DNA from 2 places in the Pannonibacter sp. CBAS1226 genome. Region 2 is predicted to be linked to the other one. Evidence: riboswitches for the same ligand, from Rfam matches in the RefSeq annotation. Region 2 holds a riboswitch; the other holds the start of a gene.
The links. A riboswitch is a leader RNA that binds a small molecule or an ion and turns the genes downstream of it on or off. The one in region 2 is predicted to bind S-adenosylmethionine.
Positions count from the first base shown of each region.

Region 1: linked by a shared signal. The riboswitch ahead of AC0CMF_RS07060 (hypothetical protein) and the one ahead of AC0CMF_RS08140 (O-succinylhomoserine sulfhydrylase) in region 2 are both predicted to bind S-adenosylmethionine.

Region 1 is NZ_JBVOUO010000002.1:2,575-17,423, reverse strand. It holds gene bfr (bacterioferritin) at 1-362, shown strand, start outside; gene AC0CMF_RS07110 (EAL domain-containing protein) at 618-2,216, opposite strand; gene AC0CMF_RS07105 (hypothetical protein) at 2,497-3,144, shown strand; gene AC0CMF_RS07100 (sigma-54-dependent transcriptional regulator) at 3,387-4,817, shown strand; gene groES (co-chaperone GroES) at 5,068-5,355, shown strand; gene groL (chaperonin GroEL) at 5,412-7,052, shown strand; gene AC0CMF_RS07085 (hypothetical protein) at 7,320-7,883, shown strand; gene AC0CMF_RS07080 (hypothetical protein) at 7,953-8,501, shown strand; gene AC0CMF_RS07075 (glutathione binding-like protein) at 8,558-9,262, opposite strand; gene AC0CMF_RS07070 (SlyX family protein) at 9,432-9,638, shown strand; gene AC0CMF_RS07065 (hypothetical protein) at 9,649-10,650, opposite strand; SAM-I-IV-variant riboswitch at 10,772-10,883, shown strand; gene AC0CMF_RS07060 (hypothetical protein) at 10,954-11,241, shown strand; gene AC0CMF_RS07055 (acyl-CoA thioesterase) at 11,525-11,941, opposite strand; gene AC0CMF_RS07050 (Crp/Fnr family transcriptional regulator) at 11,963-12,652, opposite strand; gene AC0CMF_RS07045 (ChbG/HpnK family deacetylase) at 12,885-13,682, opposite strand; gene AC0CMF_RS07040 (glycosyltransferase family 39 protein) at 13,794-14,849, opposite strand, start outside.
Region 2 is NZ_JBVOUO010000002.1:228,510-243,358, forward strand. It holds gene AC0CMF_RS08120 (glycosyltransferase) at 1-438, opposite strand, end outside; gene AC0CMF_RS08125 (transporter substrate-binding domain-containing protein) at 906-1,664, shown strand; gene AC0CMF_RS08130 (alpha/beta family hydrolase) at 1,769-2,416, shown strand; gene AC0CMF_RS08135 (2'-deoxycytidine 5'-triphosphate deaminase) at 2,490-3,584, opposite strand; SAM riboswitch at 3,735-3,814, shown strand; gene AC0CMF_RS08140 (O-succinylhomoserine sulfhydrylase) at 3,855-5,057, shown strand; gene apaG (Co2+/Mg2+ efflux protein ApaG) at 5,228-5,620, shown strand; gene AC0CMF_RS08150 (tellurite resistance TerB family protein) at 5,658-6,071, opposite strand; gene AC0CMF_RS08155 (lysine--tRNA ligase) at 6,297-7,955, shown strand; gene AC0CMF_RS08160 (3-hydroxyacyl-CoA dehydrogenase NAD-binding domain-containing protein) at 8,336-10,555, opposite strand; gene AC0CMF_RS08165 (acetyl-CoA C-acetyltransferase) at 10,579-11,787, opposite strand; gene AC0CMF_RS08170 (glutathione S-transferase family protein) at 11,812-12,450, opposite strand; gene AC0CMF_RS08175 (acyl-CoA dehydrogenase C-terminal domain-containing protein) at 12,534-14,324, opposite strand; gene AC0CMF_RS08180 (MerR family transcriptional regulator) at 14,565-14,849, opposite strand, start outside.

The DNA of each region.
Region 1 (14,849 bases), 230 kb from region 2:
AGGAGCGCGCCGAGTCGATCGAAGAGATGCAGCATGCGGACAAGATCACGTCGCGCATCATCTTCCTGGAAGGCCATCCCAACATGCAGAAGCTGGCTCCCCTGCGGATTGGCCAGACCATCAAGGAAGTGCTCGAGTGTGACCTTGCCGGCGAATATGACGCCCGCACCTCCTACGCCAAGTCCCGCGAGATCTGCCGTGAGGAAGGCGACATCGTTTCCATGCAGCTGTTCGAAGAGCTGCTGAAGGACGAGGAAGGCCACATCGACTTCCTCGAAACCCAGCTTGAGCTGCTCGGCCGCATCGGCGAAGAGCGCTACGGCATGCTGCAGGCAGAACCGGCCAACGAAGTCGGCGAATAAGTATCAGGCCCCAAAGATCATTCAGAGATCCCAAGAAGCGCGCTGGCCCCGGCCGGCGCGCTTTTTTGTTTGGTGCCATTCTGTTTCCGGAAAGCCAGCCGCCCACACCGCGCCGTCCCGGACGCAGCGTAGCGAAGATCCGGGACCCGTCAGGCGGTCACGGCCTCGGATCCCTGACAGGTCCCGGCACAAGGCCGGGACGGCGCGGGTGGATGCTCAGAGGAAACAACTCGAGCCGCTTGCGCGGCGTCATCATCAGCTGGCGCGCTTACGCGGCGCGGGTGCAGGCATGCCCTGGAGAACTTCGGCGCGGACGGGGCGCGGCGGGGAGAAGAGATGCCCCTGCGCCATGGAGACATCAAAGTCCAGAAGCTCCAGCACCTGCGATTCCGTCTCCACATGCGAGGCAATCAGCGTCATGCCGTAGCGGTGCAGCAGATTGCCGAAATCGCCCGGATGGATATGCCCGTGATCGGAGCTGCGGCGGCCGATGAGATAATCCGCATGCAGCTTGGCATAGCGGAACCCGCGCTCGGCCAGTGACTTGAAGTCCATCTTCAGGTCATGGATCTGGTCGATGGAGAAATGGAAGCCGATCTCGGCGAGAGCGCCGAGGCTTTCCATCTCCACAACGCCCATCTGCGCCACATCGTCCTGCGTGAACTCGAGGATCAGCAGGTCGCTGAAGCTCTTGTTGTTGCGCACGAACTCCAGGAAGCCGGGAAAGAACGTCTCGTCCGCCAGCGAAATGGAGGAGACATTGCAGAACAGGGCTGCATCGCGGTTGCGTGTCGTCAGGCGGCGGATCACCTGCACGGAGCGGAACAGCAGCAGATTGTCGATGCGCGGGATGAGGCCCGAGCGGATCGCCTCCGGCAGGAAGACGGCCGGCTCCAGAACCTGGTCGTTGCCGTCTCTCAGGCGCGTGAAGGCTTCATAATATTTCACCCGGCGCTGCGGCAGGGTGACGATCGGCTGCAGGAACAGATCCACCCGGTTGGCATTCAGCGCCGAGCGGATCATTTCGCGCATGGCCGGATCGGTCTTTTGCGAAACCGGGGCCTGCGGTTGGAATGCCGGACGAGCCGGCTCCGGCTCGTTGCGGAAGCCGGGCTGCTCGAAACCGCCGAACACAGGCTCGATCCGCCCGCCGGGCATGTGCTCGGGTTGATGCTGATGCGGCTGGTGCGGCGCGTGCTGCGGCTCCGGCTGGCGCTGCGGCTCGGGAGCGTGATGCCCCTGATGCTGCGACTGATAGGCCGGCTGCTGCTGCGCGGCATAGGCCTGCGGCTGCTGGGGCGCATCCTGATAATAAGGCTGCTGGGCGTAGGCCGGCTGCTGATACTGAGGCTGCTGGGGCGCAGCCAGCTGCGGCTGCATGTGCTGCGGCGCCTGCTCATAAGGCTGGCCATGATAGGCAAGGCCCTGCACGGGAGCCGGGCCGCCAATGGCGCGCTGGTCCTCGATGCGGGTTTCCATGTCGGACATGGCTTCCGCCATCTGCTTGACCAGCGTACCCAGCACCTCGATCTCGGCAAACAACGGATCGATTTCCTCACGGGTGCGGCGCGGAATGGTGTGTTCGACGCCCGTCAGACGGCCTTCGAGGTTGTTGACGTCCTCATCCAGCTCCAGCAGCCGGTCTTCCAGACGTTCGACAACGTCGCTGACCTCGCCCCGGTCGCGGCCACGGCCCAGCACCACCTGCACCACGATCATGGTGCACATCAGCGCAAGCGACAGCGACAGCGCTTCCCCCGGCGGACGGCCAAACTGATAAACGAGCACAGCGGCGGCCGACAGGGCAATCACGCCCATACAGATCAGAATGATGATGGTCGCTAAACGCCCCATGCCTTTGGCCGCACTACCCCGAATCAATACTCTGTTAACGATTTTGCCCGAAAGCCGCTGTAGTTCCGACTCCGCAAACCCGCCTTTACGGGGAAAACTTTGCCTAGTTCTCATTAAAGCGCATTAATAATGGTTAACAGTGCGGCGCTGCGGCCTTCCTGCAACGCAACAACGGCCAGCCGCAAAAACCCTTGCAATTCGCTGCGAGAGCCATAGCCTTATCCCCAGGGGCTGAAACGGGAGGCCCGCTATCTCTTGAACAAGCGGGGAGATTGGCGGAGTGGAAGGACAGTCGGCCAGTGAACGGGAACCGGAAGCGCGCCTTGCCCGCGCAGGCGGTACCGTTCGGCCCGCATCCGGCACCGGCAACAGCCCGCAGCCAGCCGTCAACCGTGACCTCGTCCGCCTCGCCCTGCACAAGATCACCGGCAGTCCGGAGTTCTCGGCATCCCAGCAGCTGCGCCAGTTCCTGACCTTCGTGGTGGAAGCCTCCATCGCCGATCCGCCGGTCCCCCTGAAGGGCTACACCATCGCCACGCAGGCACTGGGGCGGGACGACAGTTTCAACCCTGCCACAGACCCGATCGTCCGGGTGGAGGCGGCAAGACTGCGCAAACGCCTTGAGGATTATTATGCGGGCACCGGACACAGCGATCCGGTGCGCATCATCATCCCCAGGGGCAGTTACCAGCCCGGCTTTCACCTCATGCCCGTGCCGGAATCCGGAACTGCCCCCGAAACGAAGCCGGAGGCAGGGTCAGAACCGCCCCTCCCCGCCGATCCAGCGCTTACGCCTCCCACCTCTTCCGCAAAGTTGCTGGAAACACCGCAAGCGCGCAGCTTTCCGGCCGTTCTGCTGCGCCCGGCGGTGTTCTTTCCGCTGATGGCGATCGCCTTCGCCGCAGGTTACGCCGCCGCACACCTTTAGCCGGTTCCAGTCATCGAAAGCACCATCATATGGTGTGGCTCTGGCCGGGGCCGCACGGCGCCGGAGAAAATCCCGCAGAGAAATCAACCATGAAACCCTGAGCCCCCGGCCGATTGGATGGCGTTGCCGTCACTATTTACGAGGCTGACAACGCTTTGTTTACCACGTTTGCACAACACTCAGCCGACAGTTCAGACAAGACCTGCCTGAAGACATCTGACAAGAGCGGGAGTAACCCGGGGATGGGGAGCCTTCCGGACCTCACAAGGTCCATTCATGTGCGCGTTCTTGACGCAAGCCCGGCGGATGCAACCCGTGCAGCCACGGTCTGTGCGCGGCTGAGCGGTGCTGTTGCCGAGCCGCTGGTCTATTCGGACCCGCGCCAGTGCCTCGATGCGCTGAGCGACGCTTCGGCCGATGTGCTGATCATCGACATCGAGACGGCCGGCGGAGACGAGGCGCTTGCCCGTTTTGCCGTGCGCAGCCCCGGTGCGATCATCATCGCCACCAGTTCCCACGGTTCCGTCACGCAGGCCATGAATGCCATGCGCGCCGGAGCACACGACTTCATCGCCAAGCCCTTCACGCTGGATGCCTTGATGAGCAAGGTGCAGGCCCAGCTCGATGGCCGCCGCCCGCAGCTTCAGCCACAGTCCGCACGCCGGGATACCCCGGCCATGCGCCAGATGGATCCGGCCTCCCGCGCGCCCATCGGCCGCTTCACCGGCACATCACAGCTGATGACGGGCGTCTACAATCAGATCGGCCGTCTTGCGCCGTCTGATGCCCCGGTCTTCATCACGGGTGAATCCGGCACGGGCAAAAGCCTGTGTGCCGAAGCGATCCACGTTCTGTCCGGCCGGGCCGGCAACCGCTTTGTCTCTATCAACTGCGCCGGGCTTTCGGTGGAGCGGATCGACACGGAGCTGTTCGGTGATGGCAGCGAGGCCTATCCTGGCGCCACGGCACAGGCGGCCGGGGGCACGCTGTTCCTTGATGAGGTGAACGAGCTGGACCTGTCGCTTCAGGCCAAGCTTCTGCTGCTGCTTCAGGACAAGGGGCTGGCGAAGCCGGAGGACGGCGCGCCGTCCAGCCTGCGTATCATGTGCTCGTCCAGCCGCGATCCATTGGCGGAGGTCGCAACAGGCCGTCTGCGCGAAGACCTTTATTACCGGCTGAACGTGCTGCCCGTGCATCTGCCGCCCCTGCGCGAACGGCGCGAGGACATCCTGCCGCTGGCACTGGAGTTCCTGACCCGCTTTGCCGGAGAGGACCGCAGATCCTTCCGCGGCTTTGATGCCGATGCGGAAGCGCGGCTTGAGACTTATGCCTGGCCCGGCAACGTGCGCCAGCTGGAAAACACCATCCGGCAGATCGTGGTGATGAACAACGGCACGGCGGTCACCTATGACATGCTGCCACATTTCATCCGGGAGGCCTCGGCCCGCGCCCGGCTCGGCAGCGATGAAGCCCGCGAGCGCCGCCGCCCCGCACGCGGCGCCCGGCCGCTGGCTGCCATAGAGCCCCTTTGGGCGCAGGAGCGGCGGATCATCGAGGACGCGCTGGATGCCTTTGACGGCAATATCGCACTGGCTGCTGCAGCGCTCGAGATCAGCCCCTCGACCATCTACCGCAAGAAGCAGTCCTGGTCGGAGCGTTCTGCCGCCATGTGAGCGCAGGCAGAGCGGCGCAAGACCCCCGAAAGTCCGAAAACCCGAGTCCTCCGGCCAATCAGCCGGAGGATTTTTTCGTTTGGTCCGGCATTGACAAGGCCCGCAGGCGCTCCTAAATCGGGGGCTGTTAGCACTCGCTGTTGAGGAGTGCTAACAAGACGCGGGGCAACCCGCGATCTCTCGAGCCATCAACATTATGGATTGCGTGCTGCTTCATATGGGGGCACGCCGCATGAGAGGAAAGAGCCAAATGACGTTTCGTCCGCTGCACGACCGTGTCGTTGTTCGTCGCGTAACCTCCGAAGAGAAGACCGCCGGCGGCATCATCATTCCGGACACCGCCAAGGAAAAGCCGCAGGAAGGCGAAGTCGTCTCCGTCGGCGCTGGTGCCCGCAAGGACAACGGCGAACTGATCCCGGTTGACGTTAAGGCTGGTGACCGCGTGCTCTTCGGCAAGTGGTCCGGCACCGAAGTCAAGATCAACGGTGAAGACCTGCTGATCATGAAGGAATCCGACATCATGGGTGTGATCGCCTGATCAGGCGGACCTCCGGATTTCACTGACATCAACCCAAATTAGAGTGAGACGATAAAATGGCTGCCAAGGACGTAAAGTTCGGTGCTGATGCCCGCGAAAAAATGCTGCGTGGCGTCGATATCCTCGCAAACGCTGTCAAGGTGACCCTCGGCCCGAAGGGCCGCAACGTGGTCCTCGACAAGGCCTTCGGCGCTCCGCGCATCACCAAGGACGGTGTGTCGGTTGCCAAGGAAATCGAGCTGGAAGACAAGTTCGAGAACATGGGCGCCCAGATGGTGCGCGAAGTGGCCTCGAAGACCAACGACATCGCCGGTGACGGCACCACCACCGCCACCGTGCTGGCCCAGTCCATCGTCAAGGAAGGTGCCAAGGCTGTTGCCGCCGGCATGAACCCGATGGATCTGAAGCGCGGCATCGACCTCGCTGCTGCCGAAGCCGTGAAGTACCTGGTCTCGGTTTCCAAGAAGATCACCACCTCTGAAGAAGTCGCTCAGGTCGGCACCATTTCCGCCAACGGCGACGTGCAGGTCGGCAAGGACATTGCCGAAGCCATGCAGCGAGTCGGCAACGAGGGCGTGATCACCGTCGAGGAAGCCAAGTCTCTCGAGACCGAGCTGGAAGTCGTCGAGGGCATGCAGTTCGACCGCGGCTACCTGTCCCCGTACTTCGTCACCAACGCCGAGAAGATGCTCGCCGAACTGGAGAAGCCCTACATTCTCCTGCACGAGAAGAAGCTCTCCAACCTGCAGGCCATGTTGCCGGTTCTCGAAGCTGTGGTGCAGTCGGGCAAGCCGCTCCTCATCATCGCTGAAGACGTCGAAGGCGAAGCTCTGGCGACCCTCGTCGTCAACAAGCTGCGCGGCGGCCTCAAGATCGCTGCCGTCAAGGCTCCGGGCTTCGGCGACCGCCGCAAGGCCATGCTGGAAGACATCGCCATCCTGACCGGCGGCACGGTGATCTCCGAAGACCTCGGCATCAAGCTGGAGAGCGTCACGCTCGACATGCTCGGCCGCGCCGAGAAGGTCTCCATCTCCAAGGAAAACACCACCATCGTTGATGGCGCTGGCTCCAAGGACGACATCGCTGGCCGCGTTGCACAGATCAAGGCGCAGATCGAGGAAACCACCTCGGACTACGACCGCGAGAAGCTGCAGGAGCGTCTGGCCAAGCTGGCTGGCGGCGTCGCCGTCATCCGCGTTGGCGGTGCAACCGAGATCGAAGTGAAGGAAAAGAAGGACCGCGTCGACGACGCCCTGAACGCGACCCGTGCGGCCGTCGAAGAAGGCATCGTCCCGGGCGGCGGCACCGCGCTCCTGCGCGCCAAGGCTGCTGTCGAGAAGCTGTCCTCCGACAACGCTGACATCCAGGCCGGCATCAAGATCGTCCTGCGCGCTCTTGAGTCCCCGATCCGTCAGATCGTCGAGAACGCCGGCGTGGAAGGCTCGATCGTCGTCGGCAAGATCCAGGAGAACAACGACGTCTCCTTCGGCTTCGACGCTCAGACCGAGACCTATGTCAACATGATCGAAGCCGGCATCATCGACCCGACCAAGGTCGTGCGCACTGCCCTGCAGGACGCCGCTTCCGTCGCCGGTCTGCTGATCACCACCGGCGCCATGGTTGCCGAGCTGCCCAAGAAGGACGCTCCGGCAATGCCGGGCGGCGGCATGGGCGGCATGGGCGGCATGGACTTCTAAGAAGTCCATCAGCCTCGAAATACGGAAAGGGCGGCCCTCGGGCCGCCCTTTTTGCATGGCCGCCCATCAGACTAAGTCTTGAACCCGCTAGCGCGGGTTTGGGGGGCGGCATGGACTTCTAAGAAGTCCATCAGCCTCGAAATACGGAAAGGCCGGTCCTCGGGCCGCCCTTTTTGCATGGCCGCCCACAAATCCCCTACCGGATTATATTCACATCCCTCCCCCGCAAGCGTCCTTCAAGGCAGGGCAGTTGGGGCCGGGATGGTCATGAATATTCAGGAAATTCTCGCCGAGAGGTCGGTCTGGACCTCGGACTTCATGGAAGCCACCGCCCATCTTGGGGCGCATGTGGCGGAGCCGTTTCTGACGACGGTCAATCTGGTGACGATCCACCAGATGACGCGGTCGGCCAAGATCGGGCTGGTGACAGCCTGGCAGGAGGACCCCGGCCTTGCGGAGGATCTGGGGGCGAGCTGGGCGTGGAGCCTGGAGGACCGGCACTATCTGGTGCGCGCCCTGCGGCTGGAGCGCGAGCGGCATCTGGGACTGAGCTATTTTCCCTTCGAGGTTGACGGCATCCGCAGCCTGATCGCGGCGGCAGAAGCCGCCTCACACGGCCACCGGCACGTGCATCCGGTCTTCGTGCTCTACACCAGCTTTACCGGGCCAGAGCACCGCATGAACGAAGGCTGCCTGTTCATCGATGCGCGGCGGATGCAGGACTTCCTGTTCAACCGCAACCGGCTGACGCTCCGCCCGGCCATCGTCACGCTTGAGGAGGCCCGGCATGCGGGCGCCCGGCCCTGGTACGAGATGTTTCCGCTGAAGTGAGGCGGGATGCTCACGCGCCCTGCCCTGCCTGCGTCAAGGCAAGAGACAGACCAGCGCAGGGAGCAGTCCATGTCTCTTACCGACGTTCTCAAGACCCAGTCCACCTGGACCTACAACATCATGAAGGCCTCATCCAATCTGGGCGAGGTGATCCGGGAAGACGCGATCACGAGTGTCAATCTCGCCGTGATCAATGATCAGTCGACCGGCCAGAATCTCGGTCTCGGCACGACAAGCCTTCAAGGCGCCAAGCTGGAGATCGAATTCGGCGGCGACTGGATCTGGAACTACAAGGGCTCCGTCCTGCTGGTGCAGGCGAAGAAACTCGATGTCGTGAACAGGTTCCCGTTCTACACGATCGACATCAACCAGATGAACACGCTGATTGCCACCACAAAGAACGGCTACTTCGGCGATAGCCCGGCCATCGGGCTCTACGTTTTCTACAACAGCTTTTCGGACGAAAACCCGGCCGATTTCGGCTGCACGATGATCAATGCCACAACGCTGCAGACACAGCTGACGCTGACGGGCCAGATCAACCAGAAGACGGCGCAGGTGTCTCCTACTCAGATGAAGACGGCCGGCTGGGCCCCCTGGTGGCAGATCTTTGCGTGATCGGCGTCATGAAGACCGGCCCGGCCTTCGCGCCGGGCCGGACTGATCCTTGTTTCTCAGCCCCGCGCCGGAATATTGACCGCCTTCTGGCTGGCCGGGCGGGCCATGCAGGCTTCGAACCAGCGCAGCACGTTCTTGCGGGTGGCAAGGTCCACGTGCTCTGCTGCCTCATAGAAGCCGGAGAGGGTGCGCAGCCAGGGCCATGAGGCCATGTCGGCGATGGTGTAGTCCGCGCCCATGATGAACTCGCGGCCCTCAAGACGCTGATCGAGCACACCCAGCAGGCGCTTCACCTCGTCGCGGTAACGCTCGAACGGGCGGCGGTCCTCATATTCGCGGCCCGCGAATTTGTGGAAGAAGCCGAGCTGGCCGGACATGGGGCCAAGACCGCCCATCTGCCACATCAGCCACTGGATGGTCTCATACTTCCCGGCCGGATCCTCCGGCAGGAATTGGCCCGTCTTTTCCGCCAGATAGATGAGGATGGCACCCGATTCCCAGATGCCGAAAGGCTTTCCGTCCGGGCCATTGGGGTCGATGATGGCGGGGATCTTGTTGTTCGGGTTCAGCGACAGGAACTCGGGCGTCATCTGGTCACTGGAGCCGAAATCCACCAGATGCGGCTCATAGGCAAGGCCCGCTTCTTCCAGGAAGGCGCTGACCTTGATGCCATTCGGCGTCGGCAGGGAGTAAAGCTGGATACGGTCAGGATGCTGGGCCGGCCACTTCCGGGTGATCGGAAAATCCGCAAGGCTTGTCATGTTCGGGCTTTCGCTCTTGTGCCAAAGGGCGGGAGGGGAGATAAGACGCGAGGCAGAGCACCCCGCTTGTCTAACTTAAGCATCCTGTCCGCCCTGCCAAGACCGTACCCTGTCAGAATTTCCAAACCTGCGGCTGAGAAGCGGCCACATATCACGAGAGGCCCTTGCCATGATGGATGAAGACCGCGTCGTGAATCTGGAAATCGGCCTTGCCCATGCCATCCGCACCATCGACGACCTCAACGCCGTGGTCATCGAGCAGGGCAAGCAGATCGAGCGGCTGACGCGCAAGCTGAGGGAAATGACGGACCAGATCGACGAACTGATCGAGACGGGCATTTCCGCCCATCCCGTCACCCGCCCGCCGCATTATTGAGTGCGAACACTCAATTGTTCACGAAGCCATCGATCATCGAGACGATGGACTGGCTTTGCGCGGTCTTCGCATTGGCATTCGGGTTCGTCACCGGGAACAGATTGAAGAACTCACGGGCGTAATATTCGTTACCGCTGGCGATTTGCGGACCTGCGACATCATAGTTGTTCGTCGCAAAGGACGCATTCTGCTGGTATTGGCCAAGCCAGTCATACTTGTTCCAGATCGTGGCACCAGCCACATTGCCAGCCAGAGAGGCAAAGTTCTGGCCGGCGTACCAGTTGGCAAGCGCGGCTGGTGTCATCAGCGTATGGCCCGTATGCACCTGGTTGCGCGCCGTGGGCACCAGCGCAATGCTGGCGGCATAGGCAGCTCCCGTGCCCTGCGCCGTCGCAACCTGATTGGGCTGAATGCGGAAATCCATCAGACAGAGCGGCCGGAGGCGCTTGTTGATCTTGGATGGAAAGAACGAACTTTCCCAACCTGCATTCTTGCGCGCCCAGAATGTGCCCTCAAGCGCCCCTGCATTCACATAGTAGAGGCCGGTCGGGCCCGTTGCCTGCGACCGCCCATTGATGTCCACCAGATCGCCTGTCGTGATCGCCTGCGCATTTGCAATCATGGCGGCAATCGTCGCCTGAAAATCAGCAAGGGAAACGCCGAGGCGGACAAAGACATAATACTTGCTCTTGTAGACCGGCCCCTGAACCTGCTGAAGACTGGACGAAAGCGCCGTACGCGGGTTGGTGATCTGATTGATCATCCCCGCCACCGCAAAATAGACGCGCGTGCGGGCCGTAGTCGCCAGAAAGCCAGCCTGATGCAACGGCCTGAACCGGGTCGTATTGTCCGACCCCGCCAATCCGTAATAGGTGCTTGGCAACTGAGTGCCCTGCAACACGAGATGGTCCTCGTAGTTGCTGCTTTCCGCCCGCGGATCCAGCCGCACGGTGCCGAAGCCCGCATTGTTCGCATCGATCATCTGCAAGGTGGCATCGGTCTGCTGGGGCATCTGACTCTCCCGGAAAGGGCGGCGGCTCGGCCGGATTTTCGCTCTGTCAGCTAGACGCAGAGCGGGAGGCAGACGTGAAATTCCCGCTGATTGACCCCGCAAAAGGTTTGTGCCATAAAGCCCGCATCATCAAGAGAAGGGCTGGCGCCCTCGCCAACCTGCCCGGCCGGGCAAGGTGGTCCCCGCAAAGGGATGTGGCCATGGGGAAACCCAGGGCAACCAAGCGGTCAGAACGTCAATGCGCCAGTCCTCCTCGGGCAACCGAAGGAGGATTTTTTAATGTCGAGAAGAGAGAGTAACGCCGTGAACGCATCCGTCCAGATTGTCCTGGCCGGGGCACAGCTGAAGGACCTGGCCGCACCTGCCGCCCGTTCTTCCCTGACCGCCTCGGAGTTTTATGTCCTGCAGCGCCTGCGTCAGTTGAAACTGACCGCCGCGCTCCGCCGTACACATGCGCCGCTGACCTCAGAGATGCGCAAGACACGGGTGGAAGGGCTGATCGCACTGTGGAACACAGGTTGTTCCAAAGCGGTCGACGAGAGCCTTTACGCCGATCTCGAGCGTCGCGCCCGGCAGAGCTTTCCCGGCTGAACCGCCGCGGAACCCGTTCCCGAACCACGCTATTTTCACGTGCCATGGCTGAAAAGCCTTGCGCTTCGTGCTGTTCCGCCTGCCCCCAAACAGGCCACAAGCCGGTCAGGACTGCCTGACCGGCTTCTTCTTTCTGTTCGTCATGGCAAGACGAAAGTGGAGAGGCTTTCACCAATGGACTGATGCCAAGGCTTTCGATGCCGACGCATCACGCCTTGAAATCGCTCAGGCGCCGCACGGGCTTGACCGCCCCTCAATGAGCCCGGCTCACCCGGAGCTGACCTCAGCACTCCGCCGGAACCGGACGCGGACGGCCATCCTCATCCACGGCGACGAAGGTGAACATCGCTTCGGTCACCTTTTCCCGCTGGCCATAGCGGTGGCGCAGGGCCCAGGCTTCCATGTTGATTTCCATGGAGGACCGGCCGATCCGGCCAACGCGGGTGTAGATGCACAGCACATCACCCACATGCACCGGACGGATGAATTTCATCCGGTCGATTGCAATGGTCACAACGCGGCCACTGGCGCGCTGGCCGGCGGCAATGCCACCTGCAAGGTCCATCTGCGACAGCACCCAGCCGCCGAAAATGTCGCCCGAGGCGTTGGTATCGGCCGGCATGGCCATGGTGCGAAGGGTCAGGTCACCGGTTGGCTGTTCGGTTTCTGCGTCCGAAGTGGCTGTCACATGGCTCTCCATGAAAGACGGTGGGGAGGAAAATCAGAGGGTTGCTGCCTGCTTGAGCACTTCCGGGCGCTCGAGGCAATAATAGCCGGAAATGCGGCTGATCGTGCCGAGCCGCTTCCAGTCGTTCAGCACGCGGCTGACATTCTCGCGCGCAGCGCCTGCCATATTGGCGATCTCGGACTGGCTGAGCTTGTAGTGAATGAGGATGCGGCCGTTATCCAGCGGCTTGCCGAAGGTCTCCGCCAGCTGCATCAGCGTCTGAGCCACGCGGCCCGGCAGCGGGAGGAAGGAACGGGCGGCCAGAACATCGTTGGACTGGCGCAGCCGCTTGCCGACGATGGACAGCATGTGGCGGTAGAGCTGCGGATTTTCATCGGCAAAGCGCTCGAAAGCGGACTTGTCGATGAAGGCGAGCCGTGCCGCCTTCAGCGCCGTGACGGTGGCCGAGCGCGGCCGCCCGTCGAGAAGCGCCAGTTCACCCACCAGATCCCCAGGCCCCAGCACGGCGAGCAGCTGCTCATCCCCTTCGACGGACAGAATGGAGACCTTGAGGGAACCTTCCAGAATGGCGTAGCAGCCATTGCCCGGATCGCCGGTCTCGAACAGGATCGCTCCCTGGTTCACCTTCATCGGACGCGCCAGACGGGTGAGCCCGTCCGCCAGCTCTGACGGCAGCCCCTCGAGAGTGAAGCTGTTGTCGAGAAAACCCTTGAGATCCGACACGAGACGCTGCCCCTTGGCTCATGGCAGACACACGGCCCTGCGCCGCCCGCCTGCCCAGTAAAAATTGTCTACCCTGCCTCTGGCAATCTCGCAAAAACTGCCCATATCCACAATAGCAGACAGCGAGAGCTGTTTGCCTCCTCCCGAAGAACGGCTCCAGCCCCCACTGGAGCCGTTTCCGTTTGCGGAAGGCAGATCGAGGACTGGCAGGAGAAAACCGGCTGGTACACCTTCAGTAAAGGAAGATGTCCTTCTCTGCCAGTGTGTTGAAGAATTTGAGGCTTTTGAGCACGGCAAAATGCCGCTCGCGCCTTGCAAGCTCCGCCTTTGGCAGTTGCCGCCGCAGACGGTCATCGATGATCGCAGGCCGCGCCACGACGAAAGCCATTTCGGGAAGTCCGTCGAAGTGATGCCTCAGCGCCTCCTGCAGTTCCGCCTCGGTTGGCGGGTCCGGCAGCATGGGGCCGCTGGCCAGAACGGGGAAGCCAAGCTTCAACGCAAAGCGGCTGAAACGGCGCAGCGCCCGCCCTTCCCCTTGCGGGTAGATGAGAAGCGGACGGGTGGCAAGGCCCTCAGCCTCCACCGACCGCGCCAGCAGCCGCACCAGAGCCCGGTGGCGCATCAGGCCATCGGACAGGGTGATGAATTGCGGTTCAGCGCCGAAATACACGATGAAGCTGCGGAGCTGGGCAGCCATCTCCTCAAGGATGATTTCGTCGGGCAGCAGCCCGAAGCCTGCGCGGCGGGCGAACCAGCCGGGGCTGCGGAAGGATGGCCCCAGTTCCTGCTGCCAGCGGGGGCTCATCGGCATGCCGAAGGCGCCTGTCAGCGTCAGGGTCAGGCCAACCAGTGCATGACCTGCGCCGCCATCCACGACCTCGCGCAAGGGCGCATATTCACGCCGCCACAACTCGGAGAAAGCAAGACAGCCCACCGCGCTGAGGCGGCCCTGCGCCAAAAGCTCGCGGATCGCCCGGTCCGTGCCGAACGCGAAGCCATAATCGACTGCCGCCAGGGTGATCCGTTTCATTCCGCCCCCTACCCGCAATTTATCGCGGGGCACCATGCCTCTTTGCTAACCGCAAAAAGGCTTGGAATACAATCGGAAACAGAAATTCAGGCATAACCTCGCGGCATCAGCCTATTGCGCGGACATCCAGAGAGCGGGATCAATCGGCTCCAGCGGCGGGCCTTCCGGCTGATCGATGACATAGACCAAGAGGTCCTCAAGCGGCACGCCCTCAACCTTGCGCGTGAGGGTTGCCACAAGCTCCACCCGGCCAAAGGTCTCCGACAGCCGCTCGGCCGCATCGCGCCGTGCTTCGGTGACATAGAGCCCCGGCACGGAGAACAGCTCCGGCCCCGGCTGCGGCATCATCACATAGCGGATGCGGTCATTGAGCTGGATGACAGGGATCTCACCCCGGAAGGCAAAGGCCATCTGGCCATTGAGGCCGTAGCCCATGGTGGCGATGTAGCCCGCCCCTTGCGCATCAGCGATCTGGCGCAGTTCGTCATGAATTTCCGGCCAGCCGCGCATCTGGAACGTGGGGTCCTTGCGGGCGAACTTGCCGGTGAAGGGCGACACCGCATGCACCTGTACCGCAGTACCAAGCCCAAGCCCCAGCACAATCGCCACCGCTGCAAGCCTGCGCCAGAAGCGTGCTGTGCTTGCAGCCACAAACACCGCGGCCATGATGCAGAAGGCCGGGAACACAGGTGCCGGCCAGTTGCCCTGCACACGTGAATGCAGCGCATGGACGAGCAGATAGGCAAGGAACGGCAGCGTGGTCAGCACGATCAGCCCGGCGCCTGTCTCGCCCTTGCCCATGCGCCGCACCAGCTGCCACAGCCCGGCCAGCGCCGGAATGGCCACCAGCGGATTGAGCAGACCGAGGAAGGCGCCGATAAATTCGATGATGAACTTTTCCGTCCAGTCACCCCGCCCGGCGCGGCCGAACTGCTTGTAGAACGAAGCCCAGTCATGGCCCGCATTCCACATCAGCACCGGCGACAGCACGGCAAGAGCAATGAGCCCGCCCACCCACAGCTGCCAGGACAGGAACCAGCGGCGGTTGGCGGGCATCAGCAGCCACAGCACGATCCCGGCGCCAAGGAACAGCACGGAATATTTGGAGACGAGCCCAAGACCTGCGAATAGCCCAACTGCCAGCCACCAGTTGGCTTTTCCTGAAGC
Region 2 (14,849 bases):
ATCAAAGGGCAGAACCATGCCGGCGAAAAAGCTTGCGGCCATGGCGGCCGCGCCGATTTGCTGGCGGGGCGTCACGCGGGTGCGGGCCGACATGTGGGGAAAGCGCGCTTCCAGTTCGCCGGCGGGCGCATTCAGCACCGTCAGGGCGTGGCGCAGAGCCGAAGGCGTGGCGATGCGCACGGCCGCACTCCAGTCCGGATGGCGCAGAAAGAAGGCGCGCAGTTCGGCGACGTGCTCAGGTTCGGGCGCAACCACATAGACCGGCCCCTCCCGGCCGAGACCGATCATCATCGGCCCGGCTTCACCCGGGCCGCATTGCAGCACGTGGCCATTGACCAGCAGCGGGCGGAAGCTGCCGACTGGCAGAAAGGGAACGCCGCAGACTTCCGCCACTGCGCTGTAATAGGCCTCTTCCGTGAGGATGGCATTGCGCATCATGTAGTGCACGGGATGGACACCGTGATAGGATGCCAGCTGACAGGCAGACCGCAGCGCAGAGGCAGAAAGACCCCGTGACACAAGGACATGCATCTCCTCTTGCAGCAATTGCTGCGGCGCGGCTCTTTCATTTTTCGGGACTGGCCCGTTTTCGGAAGAGGCCTGATGGGCCGCTGCCTGCGGGCGGGGCGAAGGAGATTCACACTGCAGGAAAGCTTCGCCGGCGTCTGCTGCCATTCTTGGCAGCTTCACAGTGTCTGACGCAGTCTCCTCTGCCACAACAGACATCGCCCGCCCCTTCCGAGGCCGCCGGACACACACTCATCCGGCTCCCGCAAGGAGTACGGCAGAAGATATTCCCACAATCAACAGTTTTATATTTTTTAGTCTCAATTGCGATTGGTTTTATACCAGCCCAGGCACCAGCTCAGGAAACTGCGGATCCTTCGCCGCTGAACGGAGCGGGCATGACCATTGTCATTCCCAACTTCCGCGATCCGCGCGCGCTGGCCGAACGTCCCGCGCAGCCGCCGGAGAAGATTGAATTCCTCGCCTCGGATGATTTTCCTCCCTTTTCCTTCCGTGACCCGCAAGGACGCCTGACCGGCTTCAATGTGGATCTGGCGCGGGCGGTCTGCGAGGAGCTTGGGGCCTCCTGCAGCTTGCGGGTGAAGGCCTTCGAGGCTTTGCCGGATGCGCTGATGGCGGGGGAGGGCGATGCCATTCTCTCCGGCCTTGCCAAGACGGAAGCTCTGCGGCGGGAGATGGCCTTCTCCGACACCTACATGCGCTTGCCCGCCCGGTTCGTGCTGGGGCAGGGCACGGACAGCTTTGATCCCAACATGCCATCCGCAAAGCGCATCAGCGTGGAAGCCGGCAGCCGCCACGAGGCCTTTCTGAAGGCTGCCTTTCCGAGCCTTGCCGTCGAGCCGTTCCCCACAGCAGGGGAGGCAAGGGCTGCGCTGAAGGAGGGCAAGGCCGATGTGCATTTCGGCGACGGCATGGCGCTGTCCTTCTGGCTGGCCAGCAAGGAGGCGGATGGCTGCTGCCGCTTTGCCCCCGGCCCCTGGCTGGAGCCGCGCTATTTTGGCGACGGGCTTTCCATTGCCTTGCGCCGTGATGAGCAGGCGCTGCTGGATGCGCTGAACTATGCCCTGCGGCAGGTGCAGGACAAGGGCATCTATGGCGAGCTTTACCTGCGCTATTTTCCGGTCGGGTTCTACTGAGGCTTCAGACCGCCAGCAAAGCCATTGCCAGACCGGCCGGTTCTGGCTAAGCCGGGTCACTCTTTGCGCGCGGAGCCCATCCGCCGCCACAACAGGACAGCCTGATGACCGAATTTCTCTGGACCCGCCCGGAAGGCACGCCGGATGCAACCCTGCTTCTGGCCCATGGCGCCGGTGCGCCGATGGACTCCGCCATCATGAACCGGCTTGCCACAGCCCTCGCGGCCGAAGGCATTGCCGTGGTGCGGTTCGAGTTTCCCTATATGGCCGCGCGCCGCACCACGGCCAAGAAGGCTCCGCCGCCGAAGGCCGAACTGCTGGTCGGGGCCTATCAGAAGGCCATGCAGGCGCTGATGGGTGAGGTGGAAGGCCCGTTCCTCATTGGCGGCAAGTCCATGGGCGGGCGTGTGGCCGCCATGCTGACGGCCGGCGCTTCGCTGCCGGGGCGTGTGAAGGGCGTTGTCTGCATCGGCTATCCGTTCCACCCGCAGGGCAAGTCCGATGTCTGGCGCCTTGAGCCGCTGGAACAGGCCCGCCGCCCCATCTTCATTGCGCAGGGCGAGCGTGACCCCTTCGGCAGTCAGGCAGAGCTGGAAGACGTGACCCTGCCGGGCACCTGCGAGATCCTGTTCCTCGAAGACGGCAACCACGACCTCGGGCCCCGCGGCCAGTCGCCCGCGACCTGGGACAGTAACATCACCGCCACCGCCAAGGCCGTTGCAGAGTTTGCCCGCAAGGTTCTGGCCGTCTGAGATAGCAGGCCCGGTGCGCCTGCCGCGCGGACTTGAGCAACTCCCGATGAGCTAGGCTCATCGGGAGTTGATATCAGCTGAGCGGACGGAAATGCTTGGAGAGCTTCAGCTCCTGCCCCTGATAGTTGGAACCGATGCCCTCGCCATAGAGCTGATGCGGGCGCTCGGCCATGTGCTCATAGACCAGCCGCCCGACCGTCTGGCCATGCTCCAGAATGAAGGGCACGTCGTGCGAGCGCACTTCCAGGACGGCGCGTGAGCCTGTGCCGCCCGCGGTGCTGTGGCCAAAGCCGGGATCGAAGAAACCGGCGTAATGCACGCGGAATTCTCCCACCAGCGGATCGAAGGGCACCATCTCGGCGGCAAAATCCGGCGGCACATGCACTGCCTCCTGGCTGACGAGGATGTAGAACTCGTTCGGGTCGAGCACCAGTTCGGCCGCCCCGCGCCGGTAGATCGGGTCCCAGAAGTCGAGCGGGTGATGCGCGTCCTTCAGATCCACGTCGATGACGCCCGTGTGGTGCTTGGCGCGGTAGCCGACGAGGCTGCCATCGCCGGAGCCTTCCAGATCGATGGACAGCTGCACGCCGCCGCCGATGCGCTCCATGCCGCCGGAGACAAGGCGCAGGCGCGCATGCACGCCTTCCAGCTCGCTGTCCGGGATCAGCGGCTCACCGGCGCGGAAGCGGATCTGCGACAGGCGCGAGCCGCTGCGCACCAGAATGGGGAAGGTGAGCGGCGAGATTTCCGCATAGAGCGGCCCGTTGTAGCCGGCCGGCACCGTGTCAAAGGCGCGCCCGCCATCGGTGATGACGCGGGTGAAGACATCAAGCCGCCCGGTGGAGCTTTTCGGGTTGGCGGTCGCCGAGATGGCATCGGGCAGCGCCAGGCTTTCCTGCAAGGGCACGATATAGACGCAGCCCGTCTCCAGCACGGCGCCGCGCGTCAGGTCGATGGTATGCAGCGCGAAGGCATCCAGCTTGTCGGCGACGGCGACGCCATTGCCCGGCAGGAAGCTGGCGCGCACCCGGTAGGCTAGCCCCCCGAGGCGCAGGTCAAGGCTGGCCGGCTGAATCTGGCCGTCGACAGGCGCCAGCTCGCTGCGGATCGTTCCGGCGCGGAACATGTCCTCGATCATGTGGGCGGGCAGAATGCCGTCTGGGCGCATGGCAAGCCTTTCATGGAGCCGGGGGAGCCGGGGAGGGGCGTTATCTTCCTCTGCGCTGTCATTAGCCGATGGCAGGGTCTTGGCCAACCCTTTCATGGCGGGTCCATGGCTGGCAAAGATTGACCACCGGCCATGAAAGGCGTATTTGCAGACAGGATCCGTGGTGATTTGAGCCGGCCGGCTTGCAGCCACGTTAAAGAAGTTGCTAAAGAGGCCGGGGAGAAACACCCGGCCTTTATGGCCGGTTTTTTGTTTCTGGAGCGAAGACCGATGAGCGCATCCGATACCCCGTCCTCCCGCCCCCTGCGTCCGGCCACCCGTCTTGTGCATGGTGGCACTGTCCGCTCCCAGCATGGCGAGACCTCCGAAGCCATCTTCCTGACGCAGGGCTTCGTCTACGCCAATGCGGAAGCAGCAGAAGCGCGCTTCAACGGCGAGGATCCGGGCTATGTCTATTCGCGCTATTCCAACCCCACCGTTGCCATGTTCGAGCAGCGCATGTGCGAGCTGGAAGAAGCGGAAGCGGCCATCGGCACCGCCAGCGGCATGGCCGCCGTCAATCTGGCGCTGATGGCATCGGTCAAGGCCGGTGATCATGTGGTTGCTGCCAAGGCGCTCTTCGGCTCTTGCCGTTACATCGTTGAAACCCTGCTGCCGCGTTTTGGCGTCACCAGCACGCTGGTGGATGGCACGGATCTGGACCAGTGGCGCGCTGCGGTGAAGCCGAACACCAAGGCCGTGTTCCTTGAGAGTCCGACCAATCCGACGCTGGATGTGATCGATATCGCCGCCGTCGCGGAGATTGCCCATGCCGTTGGCGCCCGCGTCATCATCGACAACGTCTTCGCCACGCCGATCTTCCAGTCGCCGCTGAAGCTGGGCGCCGATGTTGTGGTCTATTCGGCCACCAAGCACATTGACGGCCAGGGCCGCTGCCTGGGCGGTGTCGTCCTGTCCGATGCCAAGTGGATCGAGGAAGAGGTGCTGCCGCTGGTCAAGCACACCGGCCCGGCGATGAGCCCGTTCAATGCCTGGGTGCTGCTGAAGGGGCTGGAGACGCTGCCGCTGCGCGTTGCCCAGCAGTCTTCCAGCGCGGCCCGCATTGCCGACCGGTTGGCGGGCGACCCTGCCATTGCCCGCCTGATCTATCCGGGCCGTGACGACCATCCGCAGGCCGCCGTCGCCCGCAAGCAGATGCGCGGCGGCTCGACCATGCTGGCCTTCGAGCTGAAGGGCGGCAAGGCGGCAGCCTTCGCCTTCACCAATGCGCTGGAAGTGATCAAGCTGTCCAACAATCTGGGCGATGCCAAGAGCCTGATCACCCATCCATCCACCACCACGCACAAGAGCGTTGCCGAAGAGGCGCGACTGGAACTGGGCATCACCGAAGGCATGCTGCGCCTGTCCGTGGGCCTTGAAGATCCGCTGGACCTTCTCGAGGATATCGAGCGGGCACTGGCGGCAGCCCGCTGAGCACGGGACGATATCAGGACGGGGTGGAGTGCTTGAAAGCACTCCACCCCGTCAGTCATTTGCACGCTTGCACTTTTCGGGCGCGTTGCGGCGCTCTATATCTTGAAAATGACACGCGGAGCCGGCAACAGCCTGATCCGCTTCACGAATTGTTGAGGAGCCGGAAGGCCATGTACCGGGCCGTTACCAACGGGATACAGGTCACAGTCGAACCCTTCTATCTGGCGGACCAGTCCTCGCCGGAAGAGGGGAGCTATGTCTGGGGCTATACCGTCGAGATCGTCAATCTCGGGGATGTGCCGGTCCAGTTGCGCCGCCGCCACTGGCTGATTACGGACGGCAACGGCCAGATGCAGGAAGTGGAAGGGCCAGGCGTGGTCGGGGAAGAGCCGGTCATCAAGCCGGGCGAGGCCTTTGAATATTCCTCCGGCTGCCCGCTGACCACGCCCTCCGGCATCATGGAAGGCGCCTATCTGATGGAACTGCCGGACGGGCGCATGATGAATGTCTCCATCCCGCCCTTCTCGCTGGACACTCCGAACCGGCGCGGGTTTCTGAACTGAAACCCACTCCGCTCAAACCCGCTCTGCCGGAGGCCTCTCAGGCGAGGCGGTAGCGGGCGATGGCGCCGCGCTCGATGGCGGCGCAGGTCAGCTTGTCGAGGCGGAACCGGTCGCGCAGGATCTGCAGGATGCGCATTTCCTCCTTCGAGACCGCAATGTCGGAAGCTGCCACCTCCACAGCCAGCGCATAGGCCGTGTCATAGAGTAGGTGCGGCAGGGTTTCGGCGATGATGGTCAGCACGTCATTCATGCCGTCCTCGGCCTGCAGCAACTGGGTGCAGCGCTGGGCTGCGGGCAGCACGTTGGCCGGGTCGAAACCATCAAACACCGGCAGCATGCGGGTCACGTCGCCGATGGTGGCAAGCTCATTGTCGGTCATCAGCCCATCAGAGGCCGATGTGATGACCATGACATAGATCAGGGCTTCCTGGATGCTGAACGGCTTGCTCATTGTGGCTGCACGGTCCTGTTGAACAGTTTCAAGGCCCAATGGGTAATGCTTCGGCAGGCTGCCTTCAAGAAGGGCAGCGAATATTTGTGTCTCTGCCGTCAGCCAGCCTCCAGAGTTTGATTGACGCAAGCCCGTGGCTTTTCTAGTGTCCGCGCTCCGGCCGCCCGCAGGATCTCGCGGGCAACGGAACCGGATTCCCGAAAACATCACGGACCATCTGAGATTATGAGTGAACGTTCCCTCCCTTCGCTTGACCTGTCGCCCGCTTTTGTCGAGGCGGCCCGGACCTCCAAGGCCTGGCCGTTCGAGGAAGCCCGCAAACTGGTGAAGCGCATCGAGAAACGTGATCCCTCGATCCCGGTCCTGTTCGAAACGGGCTACGGCCCCTCGGGCCTGCCCCACATCGGCACCTTCGGCGAGGTGGCGCGCACGACCATGGTGCGCACGGCCTTCCGCATCCTCACCGAAGACAAGATCCCGACCCGCCTGCTGTGCTTCTCCGACGATATGGACGGCATGCGCAAGATCCCGGAAAACGTGCCGGATCAGGAAGCGCTGAAGCCCTATCTGCAGATGCCGCTGACGGTGGTGCCGAACCCCTTCGGCGGGGACTACAAGAGCTTTGGCGACCACAACAACGCCATGCTGCGCCGCTTCCTCGACACCTTTGGTTTCGAGTACGAATTCGCCAGCGCGACCGAGTATTACAAGTCCGGCAAGCTGGATGGCATCCTGCTCAAGGCCGTCGAGAAGTATCAGGAACTGATGGACGTGATGCTGCCGACGCTCGGTGAAGAGCGCCGCGCTACCTACAGCCCGTTCCTGCCGATTTCGCCCCTCTCCGGGCGCGTGCTCTACGTGCCGATGAAGGACGTGAACGCCCGCGAAGGCACCATCACGTTTGAGGATGAGGACGGCACCGACGTGACCCTGCCGGTCACCGGCGGCAAGGTGAAGCTGCAGTGGAAGCCGGACTTCGGCGCCCGCTGGGCGGCGCTCAGCGTTGATTTCGAGATGTTCGGCAAGGACCATGGTCCGAACATGCCGGTCTATGACCGCATCTGCGAAGTGCTGGGCGGCACCCCGCCGGAGCATTTCGTCTATGAGCTGTTCCTGGCCGATGACGGTTCCAAGATCTCCAAATCCAAGGGCAACGGCCTGACCATCGACGAGTGGCTGACCTATGCCTCGCCGGAGAGCCTTGCGCTCTACATGTTCCAGAAGCCCAAGACCGCGAAGAAGCTTTACTTCGACGTGATCCCGCGTGCCGTGGACGAATATCTCGCCTTTGCGGGCAAGTTCGCGGAGATGACGCCGGAACAGAAGCTGATGAACCCGGCCTGGCACATCCATTCCGGCAACGTGCCTGCGACCGGCTCGCCGGTGCCTTTTGCCATGCTGCTGAACCTCGTCTCGGCCTCCAACGCCGAGAACAAGGACGTGCTGTGGGCCTTCATCACCCGATATGCGCCGGGCGTGACCAAGGACACCCATCCGAAGCTGGACGAACTGGTCACCTATGCGATCCGCTACTTCGACGACTTCGTGAAGCCGTCCAAGCAGTTCCGTGCACCGGACGATGTGGAGCGGGCCGCTCTCGAGGCGCTCGATGCATCGCTCGCCGCCCTGCCGGCCGGTGCCGATGGCAACACCATTCAGGATGCCGTGCTGGATGTGGCGCGCAAGATCGAGCGCTATCAGGACCAGACGAAGAAGAGCCCGGACGGCGGCCCCGGCGTGTCGGTGGCCTGGTTCCAGGCGCTTTACAAGGTGCTGCTGGGCCTCGAACAGGGCCCGCGCTTCGGCTCCTTCGTGGCACTCTACGGCATCGCCGAGACCCGCGCGCTCATCGCCAAGGCCCTCAGCGGCGAGCTGGCCGCCTGAGCCTCTGGAGTTTTGACGTTTTGAGCCGCCGCAGCCTGCAAGGGCTGCGGCGGTTTTGTTTTTTTGGGCAGGGCGCACCGCTTCTCGTGATGACGGGTAACGGCCTGGATGCCATGGTCGAGCCATGGCATGACGAAAATGGGGAGGTTTGTGCGGAAATCTCGCCTAGCATGTGGGGCCGTATCCGCAGAAGAGCTGTCTCGAAGCCTCAACCACTCGCTCCGTCATGCCATGGCTCGACCATGGCATCCATGCCGTGATCTCTCCAGACGGGCAGCCCCGCGACATGCCCGTTCCATCACTGCTTCGCGTAGGTGAACAGCGTAGAAAGCAAAACGCCCGGCACATGGCCGGGCGTCGAGGTTAACTAGCAGAACCTGTCAGGCTGCATCCGCCGTGACGGCGGCTTCGGCCTTGGGCGGGAACTTGCCGTAGAAGCTCTCGTTGGTCTTGGCCATCTCGCGCAGCAGGCGGTTGGGCTTGAAGCGCGGGCCCCACTTCTTGGTGAACTTCTTGCACAGCTCCACGAAGGCATGGGTGCCCATCATGTCGATGTAGCTCAGCGTGCCGCCGGTATAGGGGGCGAAGCCGAAGCCGAGGATTGAGCCGACATCGGCCTCGCGCACGTCCGTCAGGCACTTTTCCTCGAAGATGCGGGCGGTTTCCAGCGCCTGCATCACCAGCAGCCGCTGCTTCAGCTCCTCGATGTTGAAGTGATCGGCTGCCTTGGGCTTGCCCACGACCTCCGGAATGCCGGGCCACAGGCTCTTTTCCTTGCCTGCATAGTCATAGAAGCCCTTGCGGTTCTTGCGGCCGAAGCGTTCGCGCTTGACCACCATCTCCTCAAGGATGTTGTCGAGCGGGCCTTCCACATAGTTGACGCCAAGGTCCTTGCGGGTGGCCGAGACGATCTTCCAGGCAAGGTCCAGCGCCACTTCATCACCCAGCGACAGCGGGCCGACCGGCATGCCGGCCATCTTGCCCGCATTCTCGATCATGGCCGCCGGAACGCCATCGGCCAGCATCATCAGGCCTTCGCGGACATAGGTCATGACCACACGCGAGGTGTAGAAGCCGCGGCTGTCGTTGACGACGATCGGCGTCTTCTTGATGGCCTTGATATAGTCCAGCGCCATGGCCAGCGCCTTGTCGGAGGTCTTCTTGCCGAGGATCACTTCCACCAGCATCATCTTGTCGACGGGCGAGAAGAAGTGGATGCCGATGAAGTTCGTCGGGCGGGACGAGGCTTCCGCCAGCGAGGTGATCGGCAGGGTGGAGGTGTTGGAAGCGTAGATGGCGCGGGCCTTCATCGCCGCCTCGGCCTTTTCCGTCACCACGCGCTTGACCTCACGGTCCTCGAACACGGCCTCGATCACCAGATCGCAGTCGGCGAGAAGGTCATAGTTGTCCGTCGGGGTGATGCGGGCGAGGAGCTTTTCCTTTTCCTCCGCCGTGGCATGCCCGCGCGAGACGGCCTTGCTCATCAGCTCGTCCGAATGGGCCTTGCCCTTGTCGGCGGCGGCCTGATCGCGGTCGATCAGCACCACGTCGATCCCGGCCTTGGCCGTGACATAGGAAATGCCCGCGCCCATGAAGCCGGCGCCGAGCACGCCGATCTTCTTGATCTTGTTCGGCTTCACGTCCTGCGGACGGCGGGCGCCCTTGTTCAGCTCCTGCATGGAGACGAAGAGCGAGCGGATCATGTTCGCCGCTTCGGGGCTCTGCAGCACATTGGCGAAGTAGCGGCTTTCCACCTGCAGGGCGAGATCCATCGGCAGCTGCAGCCCTTCGAAGACGGACTTCAGCAGAGCGCGGGCGCCGGGGTAATTGTCGTGGGTCTCACGCCGGTAGATGGCATTGGCGGCAGGCCAGAACTGGAAACCGGCGGGGGAATAGACCGGGCCGCCCGGCAGCTTGAATCCCTTTTCGTCCCACGGCTTCACCGGCTTGACGCCAGCCTGCAGCATCTTGCGGGCGGTCTCCACCAGCTTCTTCGGCGCTGCCGTCTCGTCCACCAGCCTCATCTGCTTGGCCTTGGCGGCGCGCAGGGTCTGGCCCTGCAGCAGGAACTGAAGGCCGGCCTGCGCATCGGTCATGCGCATGACGCGCTGGGTGCCGCCTGCGCCGGGGAAGAGGCCGACCTTTACTTCCGGCAGGCCCATCTTGAAGCTGTCATCCTCCGCGGCAACCCGGGCATGACAGGCGAGCGCCAGCTCGGTGCCGCCACCCATGCAGGTGCCGTTGATGGCGGCCACGAAGGGTTTGCCGCAGGTCTCCAGCTTCCGGTAGATCAGCGAGAGGCGGCGGGAACCCTCGAACAGCGCCTTTGCGGCCGCTTCCTGATCCTTGGCACGCTCGGCATGGAAGCCCTTCAGCAGGCCTTCCAGCATGGTCAGGTCCGCACCGCCCGAGAAGGCGGCCTTGCCGGACGTGATGATGGCGCCATTGATGGCGTCCGCCGTGGCCACCTGGGTGACGATTGCTTCCAGATCGTCCATCACGGACAGGTCGATGACGTTCATCGACTTGTCCTTCATGTCCCAGGTGATCAGGGCGATGCCGTCTGCGCCGGTTTCAAGAGTGAAGTTCTTGTAGGTCATGGCTTGTCTCCTCCGGTCTCTTGTCACACGCGCTCGATGATCGTCGCCGTGCCCATGCCGGCGCCGATGCAGAGGGTGACAAGGGCAGTGTTCAGGTCGCGGCGTTCCAGTTCATCAAGAACCGTGCCGAGGATCATGGCGCCGGTGGCGCCCAGCGGATGGCCGAGCGCGATGGCTCCGCCATTGACGTTGACCACGGACGGGTCAAGGTCGAAGGCCTGCCGGTAGCGCAGCACCACGGAGGCGAAGGCCTCGTTGATCTCGAAGAGGTCGATGTCCTTCAGCTTCATGCCGGAATTGGCCAGCAGCTTTTCCGTCACATCCACCGGGCCGGTCAGCATAAGCGCGGGCTCCGAGCCGATGTTGGCAAAGGCGCGGATGCGGGCGCGGGGCTTGAGGCCAGCCGACTTGCCGGCCTTGCGCGAACCGATCAGCACGGCGGCAGCGCCATCGACGATGCCGGAGGAATTGCCCGCGTGATGCACGTGGCGCACCTTTTCCAGCTCCGGATGGGCGGCAATGGCCACCGCATCGAAGCCACCCATGGCGCCCATCATCTCGAAGGAGGCGTTGAGCGAGGCAAGCGACTGCATGTCCGTGCCGGGGCGCATGTGCTCGTCACGGCCAAGGATGGTGATGCCGTTGACATCCTTCACCGGCACCACGGACTTGTTGAAGTAGCCCTTGTCCCAGGCGTTCGCCGCCCGCTTCTGGCTCTCCACCGCATAGGCGTCGCAGTCGTCACGGGTGAAACCGTATTTGGTGGCGATGAGATCGGCCGAGACGCCCTGCGGCATGAAATAGGAGGGCAGGGCCACCTGCGGATCGACCGGCCAGGCACCGCCGGATGCGCCGATGCCGATGCGGCTCATGCTTTCCACGCCGCCCGCCACGACCAGTTGATGCTGGCCGGACATGACCTGCGCGGCAGCCATATTCACCGCATCAAGGCCGGAGGCACAGAAGCGGTTGATCTGCATGCCCGGGACCGAGTTGTCGTATCCGGAAGCAAACACCGCCGCACGGGCGATGTCGCCGCCAGCCTCGCCGATGGGATCGACGCAGCCCAGCACCAGATCGTCCACCTGACGGGTGTCCAGCTTGTTGCGGTCGCGCAGTGCCTCCAGTGCGGTGGCGGCAAGGCGGACGGCGGTCACCTCGTGCAGGCTGCCGTCCTTCTTGCCGCGCCCGCGCGGGGTGCGCACATGGTCGAATACATAGGCCTCGGGCATGGTTTCCTCCTGATGTGGTTCTTGTCAGGCCTTGGCGGGCAGCGGGTGCCCCGGCATGAGTTCATAAGGGTGCACCCAGCCGGGCAGGGCGCGGATCGCATCCAGCCAGCGGGCGATGTTGGAATAGGGGGTAAAGTCGATGCCGATCTCTTCGGGCCAGAAGAGATAGCCGCACAGGGACAGATCCGCCGTGGTCGGCCGGTCCGCCGCCACGAAACGGCGCCCGTCCAGATGCTTGTCGAGAATGGCAAGGGCGGACTTGGCCCGCGCCTCGAAGAAGGCCGTTACCGGCGTCTCGCCGGTCCTGGCGAACTGGCGCAGGAAGCGGAGCGTTGCGGTGTAGCTGGTGAGCTTGTGGTTGTCGAACAGCACCCAGCGCAGGATCTCGCGGGCCTCGTCTTCCGTGTGGGCGCCGAACTCGCCCAGTTCCTCGGCGAGGTAATCAAGGATGACGCCGGACTGGCTGAGCTTCAGGCCCTTGTGCTCCAGCACCGGAATCTCGCCCATTTCGTTCACTTCGGCGCGGAACTCCTGCGTGCGGGTGGCGCCGTTGAAGAAGTCGCAGAAGCGGGCTTCCCACTCAGCTCCGGCAAGCTGGAGCATGAGGGCAACCTTGTAGGCGTTGCCGGACTGGGCGAAACAATGCAGGACATACTCGGCCATGAAACCTCCAGCCCGCAGCGGCGGGCTCTTCTTTGGCGGGGCTGCCCCGGGCATGGCGCCCGGGGCTATGGCGTATCAAAGGCTTAGAATGCGTCCGCCGCAAGGTTCATCATGGTGGCGGAACCGCTGGTGATGCGGGCCAGATGCGCGCCCGTTTCCGGCATGGTCCGTTCCATGAAGTAGCGTCCGAAGGTCAGTTTGGCCTCGAAACGCTCCGTCTCTTCGCCGCTGGCGATCTTGGCCTGCGCTGCCTTGGCCATCTGCGCCCACATGTAGCCAAGGGCAACCAGCCCGAAGAGATGCATGTAGTCGGTGGAGCCAGCGCCTGCGTTGTCCGGGTTGCTCATGGCATTCTGCATGAACCACATGGTCGCGGCCTGCAGATGATCGAGCCCCTGCTTCAGCGGTTTGGTGTAGGGCGCCAGCGCCTCGTCTTCCTTGTGGGCCTTCAGGAAGGCGCCGACCTCTTCGAAGAAGGCCATGACGGCGCGCCCGCCATTGGCCGGAAGCTTGCGGCCGACGAGATCCAGCGCCTGAATACCGTTGGCACCTTCGTAGATCATGGCGATGCGGGCATCGCGGACGAACTGCTCCATGCCCCATTCGGCGATGTAGCCGTGGCCGCCGAACATCTGCTGCGCATTCACCGCATTGGCAAAGCCGGTGTCGGTGAGCACGCCCTTCAGAACCGGGGTCATCAGCCCCATCATGTCATCGGCCTTGACGCGCTCGGCCTCGTCATCGGAGCGGTGCGACACGTCGCCCTTGAGGGCCGTCCACAGCACCAGAGCGCGGGCGGCCTCGTTGAAGGAGCGGATCGACATCAGCACGCGGCGCACGTCCGGATGCACGATGATCGGATCTGCCGCCTTGTCCGCCGCCTTCGGTCCCGTCAGGGCGCGGCCCTGGATGCGGTCCTTGGCGTAGATGACGGCGTTCTGATAGGCGACTTCGGACTGCGCCAGACCCTGCACCGCGACGCCGAGGCGGGCCTCGTTCATCATGGTGAACATGGCGCGCAGGCCCTTGTGCTCCTCGCCGACCAGCCAGCCGCGTGCGCCGTCATAGTTCATGACGCAGGTGGCATTGCCGTGGATGCCCATCTTGTGCTCGATGGAGCCGCAGGAAACGCCGTTGCGCTCGCCCGGTGCGCCGCTGGCATCAGGAACGAATTTCGGCACGACGAAGAGCGAGATGCCCTTCACCCCGTCCGGTGCGCCTTCGATGCGGGCGAGCACAAGGTGGATGATGTTCTCCGCCATGTCGTGCTCGCCGGCGGAAATGAAGATCTTGGTGCCGGAGATGGCATAGCTGCCGTCGCCCTGCGGCACCGCCTTGGTGCGGATGAGGCCCAGATCCGTGCCGCAATGGGGCTCGGTCAGGTTCATGGTGCCGGTCCAGGTGCCGGCCACCATCTTCGGCAGATAGATTTCCTTCTGCGCATCCGTGCCATGCAGGGTGAGGGCGGCGATGGCGCCGGCCGTCAGGCCCGGATACATGGCAAAGGCCATGTTGGCGGAGGACATGTACTCGGCCATGATCATCGCCAGCGTGTGCGGCAGGCCCTGGCCGCCGAAGTCCGGGCTGACGGACAGTCCGCCCCAGCCGCCTTCGCAATAGGCGTCATAGGCAGCCTGGAAGCCCTTGGGCGCGCTCACCCGCCCATCTTCATGGCGGACGCAGCCTTCCCGGTCACCGGTCTGGTTCAGGGGCTGGACGATTTCCTCGCAGAACTTGGCGCCTTCGCGCAGGATGGCTTCCACCAGATCCGGCGTCGCATCAGCGAAGCCCGGCAGATTGCTGTAGCGTTCGTAGCCGAACACATCATTGAGCAGGAAGAGGGTGTCCTCGACGGGAGCACGGTAAGCCGGCATCAATTCCTCCCAGAACGTAACCGTTGGCAGTTGACGTTTCCGTAAACGTCACCTCTCCCGATATATACGTCTCAATTTTCGGGCGGGCAAGCCATGTCCTTGGGGAAGGTACGCCTGTTTTTGCGTGAAATGAATGAAAACTGTGTCATGAAACGCGAAAAACCGGAGCGAAGGCCCCGGTTTTGATGGTCAGGCGCGCTGTTTTGCCGCCTCCAGGAGAAAATGGCGGCCGGACCGGGATCACTCCCCGCCTTCGTTTTCCTTGTGCTTCAGCATGCCGGAGACGATGGCGACGGTGCGCGACAGCTCTTCAATCGCCTGATCGATGTCCTTGCGCTGGGTCTCCAGCACGGCAATCTGCTCGTTGAAGCGGGAGAGGGCGACGCGCAGCTGGGTCACCTGACCGTCGCGCAGATCATAGAGGTCCAGCATGTCGCGGATCTCGGACAGGGAAAAGCCGACGCGCTTGCCCATGACGACGAGCTTCAGGCGGGCGCGGTCGCGGCGGGTGTAGACGCGGTTGAG